Regions from separate parts of the Bariatricus sp. HCP28S3_F11 genome, predicted to be linked through region 3. Evidence: riboswitches for the same ligand, from Rfam matches in the RefSeq annotation. Region 3 holds a riboswitch; each other region holds the start of a gene.
The links. A riboswitch is a leader RNA that binds a small molecule or an ion and turns the genes downstream of it on or off. The one in region 3 is predicted to bind cobalamin.
Positions count from the first base shown of each region.

Region 1: linked by a shared signal. The riboswitch ahead of ACTNBR_RS09965 (sirohydrochlorin cobaltochelatase) and the one ahead of ACTNBR_RS01440 (ABC transporter substrate-binding protein) in region 3 are both predicted to bind cobalamin.
Region 2: linked by a shared signal. The riboswitch ahead of ACTNBR_RS04830 (sirohydrochlorin cobaltochelatase) and the one ahead of ACTNBR_RS01440 (ABC transporter substrate-binding protein) in region 3 are both predicted to bind cobalamin.

Region 1 covers NZ_JBQHUC010000019.1:10,481-12,748, forward strand. Annotated here, with positions in the region: gene ACTNBR_RS09960 (acyl-CoA dehydratase activase) at 1-738, shown strand, start outside; cobalamin riboswitch at 864-1,052, shown strand; gene ACTNBR_RS09965 (sirohydrochlorin cobaltochelatase) at 1,282-2,268, shown strand, end outside.
Region 2 covers NZ_JBQHUC010000006.1:104,639-106,906, forward strand. Annotated here, with positions in the region: partial or broken gene ACTNBR_RS04820 (SPFH domain-containing protein) at 1-481, shown strand, start outside; gene ACTNBR_RS04825 (PTS ascorbate transporter subunit IIC) at 489-701, shown strand; cobalamin riboswitch at 851-1,038, shown strand; gene ACTNBR_RS04830 (sirohydrochlorin cobaltochelatase) at 1,258-2,268, shown strand, end outside.
Region 3 covers NZ_JBQHUC010000002.1:62,007-64,274, reverse strand. Annotated here, with positions in the region: gene ACTNBR_RS01445 (ABC-F family ATP-binding cassette domain-containing protein) at 1-747, opposite strand, end outside; cobalamin riboswitch at 895-1,093, shown strand; gene ACTNBR_RS01440 (ABC transporter substrate-binding protein) at 1,222-2,268, shown strand, end outside.

The DNA.
Region 1 (2,268 bases), on a different contig from region 3:
TCCACAGCATCCAAAGTTGCTGTGATCGGGGATAAGGAGCTTCAATTTGTACTGCCTACAGGATGGAGCAGCAAGGAGACCACCTTACTTATCAAGGAGAAACTTCTTGCAGAAGGAGTGGATGTCATGTCTGATGAGACAAAAGTTGCAGCGACCGGATATGGAAGAATTGCTGTAGATTTTGCAGATTATGTGATTACCGAAATAACATGTCATGCAAGAGGCGGAAGACAGATGGCAGGAGATAATTGTACGATTATTGATGTGGGCGGACAGGATACCAAAGTAATCCTGGTCGAGAACGGAACCGTGCAGGATTTCCTGATGAATGATAAATGTTCCGCCGGGACCGGAAAGTTTTTGGAAATTATGGCAAATCGTCTCGGAATCACGCTTCAGGAGCTTTTTGATATGGCTGAAAGCGGAACAGTCTTACCAATCAGTTCTCTTTGCACCGTATTTGCAGAGTCCGAAGTCATCAATTATATCGGTGTCGGGAAAAATCGTGAAGATATTGCGGCGGGGGTCGTTGATTCCGTAGCATCTAAGGTGGCACAGTTGAGCCAGAAGAAGGCACTGTCAGATAAGATTATTCTGACAGGAGGGTTGAGTCACAGTACATATTTTACCAGAATCCTTTCTGCAAAAATCAGAAAGACGGTGGAACCTACTGAAAACGGACGGTATGCCGGCGCGCTGGGGGCAGCACTACTGGCGAAGGAGAAGAAGAATAAATAGTAGCAAAGAAATATAAGTGAGCATAAAGAGCAGGAGCAAGGGGATACTCATCAGTACCCTTGCTCCTGCTTTCCTTTCTGTAAGATATTTCTATTTCCGGAGTCTTTACATTTTTTGCAGTATATGATAAGGTAAGCTTGATAGGTTCAGACAATCACCGGTTGTCTGATTAAAAGGGAAACAGGTGCAAATCCTGTACGAACTCGTCACTGTGATCGGGGAGTGCAAGGCCATTTATGTCACTGAGCAATTGGGAAGGCGGCCTTAGATTAAGATCCGTAAGCCAGGAGACCTGCCTATTGAAAAACGGAGTGGGGAAGGACCCACAGATCACGAGTAACTGGTCGCAACCGATCATAATGGAAATGATACATTCCCGGGCGATGCCTGTATCTGCCGGGAGTGCTGTTTTGTTATGTATTCATTACGCCCTTTTACCATTTTTATGGAAAAGGGCTTTTTTGTCTACGAGATTTTTATCCTGCAGACTTAAAAGCGAATGAGAATATATCGGAAATGGCCAGAAAATGAAGGAGGAGCAGGATGAAGAAAAAACTGGTAACCATTTTACTGGCTGTTTCATTGGTGGGAACCCTGGTTCTGTCAGGATGTTCCGGAAAAAGCGATGAAAATGCGGAAACAACAGTAGAAAACGACAAGGAAGAAAGTACAGAAAACGAGGATCAGAAGGCTGCGGATGAGGTGGCAGCGCTGATTGACGCAATCTATGTACAGCAAAGAACGGATGAGACGGATGAACAGTGTAAGAAAGCGAAAGAAGCCTGGGACGCACTGACAGACGCCCAGAAGGAACTGGTAGAAGGTGAAAATGCAGATCCGGATTACTTTGGAAGAGATACAGGCGATGCATCCAAGGATGATCCGCTGAATCAGGATGATATCGGAGAAAATGAGATTCTTGTTGTCAGCTTCGGAACATCTTTTAATGACAGCCGTGTAGAGGATATTAAAGGAATTGAAGATGCACTTCAGGAAGCGTATCCGGACTGGTCTGTAAGAAGAGCCTTTACCGCGCAGATCATTATCAATCATATTCAGGCAAGAGACGGAGAATGCATTGACAATATGGATCAGGCACTGGAGCGAGCGGTCGCAAACGGCGTAAAGAATCTGGTTGTCCAGCCGACACACCTGATGCATGGCGCAGAGTATGATGAATTGATGGAATCTGTTGAGGCATATGCGGACAAATTTGAGAGTGTAAAAGTTGCAGAACCTCTGCTTGGAGAAGTGGGTGCAGATGCGGAAACTGTCAATGACGATAAGGCAGCAGTTGCTGAGGCAATTACTGCGGAAGCAGTCAGCGAAGCAGGCTATGACAGCCTGGATGCTGCAAAAGAGGATGGTGCTGCTTTTGTGTTCCTGGGACATGGAACTTCTCATACCGCGAAGGTGTCTTACAGCCAGATGCAGGCACAGATGTCTGCCCTTGGATATGAGAACGTGTTTATCGGAACTGTCGAAGGAGAGCCGGAAGAAACTGCATGTGAAGCTGTCATTGAAGCTGTT
Region 2 (2,268 bases), on a different contig from region 3:
GACACTGAAACCACAGGAAGCGCTTGTGCTTACTCTTTTCGGAAATTATGTCGGTACGCTGAAAGAGCCTGGTTTCTATTTTGTGAATCCGTTCTGTGTAGGTGTGAATCCGGCTGCGAAGACAAAGCTGAACCAGAGCGGAGACGTGGACAGCCAGTCCAAGAGGTCTGTAATTTTCACACAGCCACAGGCGGGACAGGCTGTGGAGACGGTGAATAAGAAGATCTCTCTGAAGGTTATGACACTGAATAACAACCGTCAGAAGATCAATGACTGCCTCGGCAACCCGGTGGAGATCGGAATTGCCGTTACATGGCGGGTGGTGGACACGGCAAAAGCAGTTTTTAATGTAGACAACTATAAGGAATACCTTTCTCTGCAGTGCGATAGTGCGCTCCGTAATATTGTGCGGCTGTATCCTTACGATGTATCTCCGAATGTAGATACCACAGGAGACGGTGTCGCGGATGAAGGAAGTCTTTACTAATATGGCAGAAACGAAAAAACAGATACCGCTTCGGGTATCACCAAAACTGTACGATGCCCTCGCAGCCTGGGCTGAAGATGATTTCCGTTCACTGAACGGGCAGATTGAATTTTTACTGACTGAATGTGTGAAGCAGCATCGAAAGGATGGCAAATATATTTCGAAGGAATTGCATGTGCGTCCACAGATCGATCTTCCGGAGAAAGAAGAATAATACATAAAAAGGCGGTGATGAGCCGTCTTTTTATGTTATGTGCAGGAGTTGTCGCCCGGAGTGGTCCGGCCGAAATAGATGAACATGCAGCGATTGAATTTGGAATCGGGGAAAACGAAGAAGCAGGCTTTACATTTCAGGCGGGTTGTGATAAGGTATGTTCGTCAGGTTCAGACAGCATTAGCTGTCTGATTAAAAGGGAAACAGGTGGAAGTCCTGTACGAACTCGTCACTGTAAACGGGGAGTGCAAGGCCAGGAATGTCACTGAGCAATTGGGAAGGCGGCCTTGGATCTGGATCCGTAAGTCAGGAGACCTGCCTGCAAAAAACGGAGTGGGAAGAACCCACAGGCCACGAGTAACTGGTCGCAACCGATAAGAGTCATATTCCACATTCTCATCATCAGGCACCGGTGAAAGACTGGCTGTTTTGGAGAGAGTGCTGTTTGCGTATGTTATTATGAAGTGTGCCTTTTACCGGCGATATGGGAAAGGCACCTCTTTTTTGTTGTACGCATTATCGGGAGAACGACAAAATAAGAAGGAGGAGATTCAGAATGAAGAAAAGATTACTCACAATTCTACTGGCCGTTTCCGTAATCAGCACATTAACAATAGCAGGATGTTCTGGTGGAAATGGGGAAGAAAAAGAGGAGACCAAAGAAACAGAAGATGATCAGAAAGCAGCGAATGAGGTGGCAGATTTGATAGACGCAATCTATGTTCAGGAAAGAAACGATCAGACGGATGAAGCGTGTAAGGCTGCAAAAGAAGCATGGGATGAACTGACGGATGAGCAGAAGGAACTGGTAGAAGGAGAAAATGCGGACCCGGATTATTTTGGAAAAGATACCGGAGACGCATCCGCCGACGATTCAAGGAACCAGGATGGAATCGGAGAAAATGAACTTCTGGCAGTCAGCTTCGGAACATCTTACAATGACAGCCGCGTGGAAGATATTAAAGGAATAGAAGATGCCCTGCAGGAGGCATATCCTGACTGGTCCGTAAGAAGAGCATTTACATCGCAGATTATCATCAATCACATACAGGCGAGAGACGGAGAATGTATTGACAATATGGATCAGGCTCTGGAGCGTGCAGTGAAAAATAATGTGAAGAATCTGATCGTACAGCCGACCCACTTGATGCATGGAGCAGAATATGATGAACTGGTCAAAGCAGTGGAGCGTTACCAGGACAAATTTGAATCCGTAAAGTTTTCGGAACCGCTTCTGGGTGAAGTGGGAAGCGATGCTTCGGCAATCAATTCAGATAAAGAAGCTGTTGCAAAGGCAGTGACGGCACAGGCTGTTGAAACAGCAGGATATGACAGCCTCGATGCAGCGAAGGAAGATGGTACGGCATTTGTATTTATGGGACATGGCACCTCCCATACGGCAAAAGTTTCCTACAGCCAGATGCAGACACAGATGCAGGTACTCGGCTACGACAATGTATTTATCGGGACCGTCGAAGGGGAACCGGAAGAAACTTCCTGCGAGGCAATTATTGAAGCAGTAAAAAATGCGGGATATAAAAAGGTCATTCTCCGGCCGTTGATGGTT
Region 3 (2,268 bases):
TTTCTGGAAATTGTCATAATCTCCGACGTAGCGGTTCAGTTCCTGATTTTCCATATGATAAATGATGTTCACCACTTCATTCAGAAACGGAATGTCATGGGAAATCAGGACGAACGCATTTTCATATTCGGTGAGATAACGTTTCAGCCAGTTGATATGCTCTTCGTCCAGATAGTTGGTTGGCTCGTCCAGAAGCAGGATGTCCGGCTTTTCCAGAAGGAGTTTGCCGAGCAGGATACGGGTGCGCTGGCCGCCGCTTAAGTCGGTGACATCCTTGTCCAGTCCAAGATCCAGAAGCCCCAGCGCGCGTGCGACTTCTTCGACCTTTGCATCGATCACATAGAAATCGTGCATGGCCAGTGTGTCCTGGATGGTCCCAAGCTCTTCCATAAGTGTCATCATAGTATCTTCATCCACGTCCCCGAGGCGGTCACAGATCTCGTTCATCTTCGTTTCCAGTTCAAAAAGCCAGGAAAAGGCGGATTTCAGCACATCGCGGATCGTCATGCCCTTTTCAAGTACAGTGTGCTGATCGAGATAACCGACACGGACATTTTTTGCCCATTCGATTTTCCCTTCGTCCGGCTGGAGTTTTCCTGTAACAATATTAAAAAAAGTAGATTTTCCTTCTCCGTTGGCTCCGACAAGTCCAATGTGTTCGCCTTTCAGAAGACGGAAGGACACATCATGAAAAATGGCGCGGTCACCGAAGCCGTGGGAAAGATGTTCAACATTTAAAATGCTCATTTTCGATTCTCCTTTGTTATGTGGTAACAAGTGACAGTGTCCTGCTTATTATATTATATCTACCGGATAAAAGGCAATGGATTTCGAAAGGATTTCAAGGGAAAAATGCGGTTGCCATACAGGCGGGGATATGTTATAGTGAGGGTGTTCTATATTGGGCTTTTCAGTGCCGGGCAGATGATTCAGATCTGCCGGGTTAAAAGGGAATCAGGTGCAAATCCTGAGCGGTCCGGCCACTGTAAACAGGGAGCGAGGTTATAGATAAGTCATTGCGTATCCAGCGCGAGAAGGCATAACCGGGCGATGAGCTGTAAGTCAGGAGACCTGCTGAGAAGAATGTGAATAGCTTCCGATGAAAGCATAGATTTGCAGAATATTTCAGGGGGAAGTCTGCTTTCGTACAGGAAAAGCGGGCTTTTTTGAATGGGAAATCTGTGCTTTGCGGATCGGATCGAAAGTGGAAAGAGGGATACGATGAAAAAGAGAGCAGCACGGTTCCTGTGTATGATACTGATTACAGTACTGGTTTTCGGAATTTCAGGATGTGGTCCGGAAGAGAAAACGAAGCCGGAAACGGAAGAGAATAAGACGACATCTGAATCACAGCAGGAAGAGGCGAAAAAAACGTCGGGACCGTTGGAAATCAAGGGACTTTCTTATGAATCTGCGATGGAACTTGATTATGCAAAAGGGTTCGGGGTATATTATTATCAGGATGGATATAAGCTGATCCGGATCCGGGACGGAGAAGACTATCTTCTTGTGCCGGAGGGCAGGAATATTCCGTCGGATCTGGAAGAAGACATCGTGATTTTACATCAGCCGCTGGACCGTATTTATCTTGCGGCAACATCGGTGATGGCATTATTTGATTCGCTTGATGCATTGGATGCGATTCGCCTGAGCGGGACACAAAAATCCGGCTGGTACATTGAAAATGCGGTGCAGGCTATGGAAGATGGCGCCATCCTTTATGCCGGAAAATACAGTGAGCCGGATTATGAACTCCTGATCGATGAGGAATGTGATCTGGCTATTGAATCCACGATGATCCTGCATACTCCGAAGGTGCAGGAGATGCTTGAGATGCTTGAGATTCCGGTATTTATCGACCGGTCCAGTTATGAGACGCATCCGCTTGGAAGAACGGAGTGGATCAAGGTCTATGCCGCGATGCTGGACAAAGAAGAACAGGCAGAGACATTTTTCAAGGAACAGTCCAAAGTAATCGAAGAACTGAAGGACTTTGAAAATACAGAGCAGACGGTTGCCTTTTTCTATGTGAGTACCGATGGAACCGTCGTGGTCAGAAAGTCCGAAGATTACATTCCGAAAATGATCGAGATTGCGGGTGGACGTTATGTTTTCGATGATCTTGAAAATACGGAAAATAACAGTGCGTCGATCAGCATTTCTATGGAAGAATTCTTTGCATCTGCAGCCGACGCGGACTATCTGATCTACAATTCATCAATCGATAATCCGGTGGAATCGATGGAGGATCTTCTGGCGAAAAGTGAG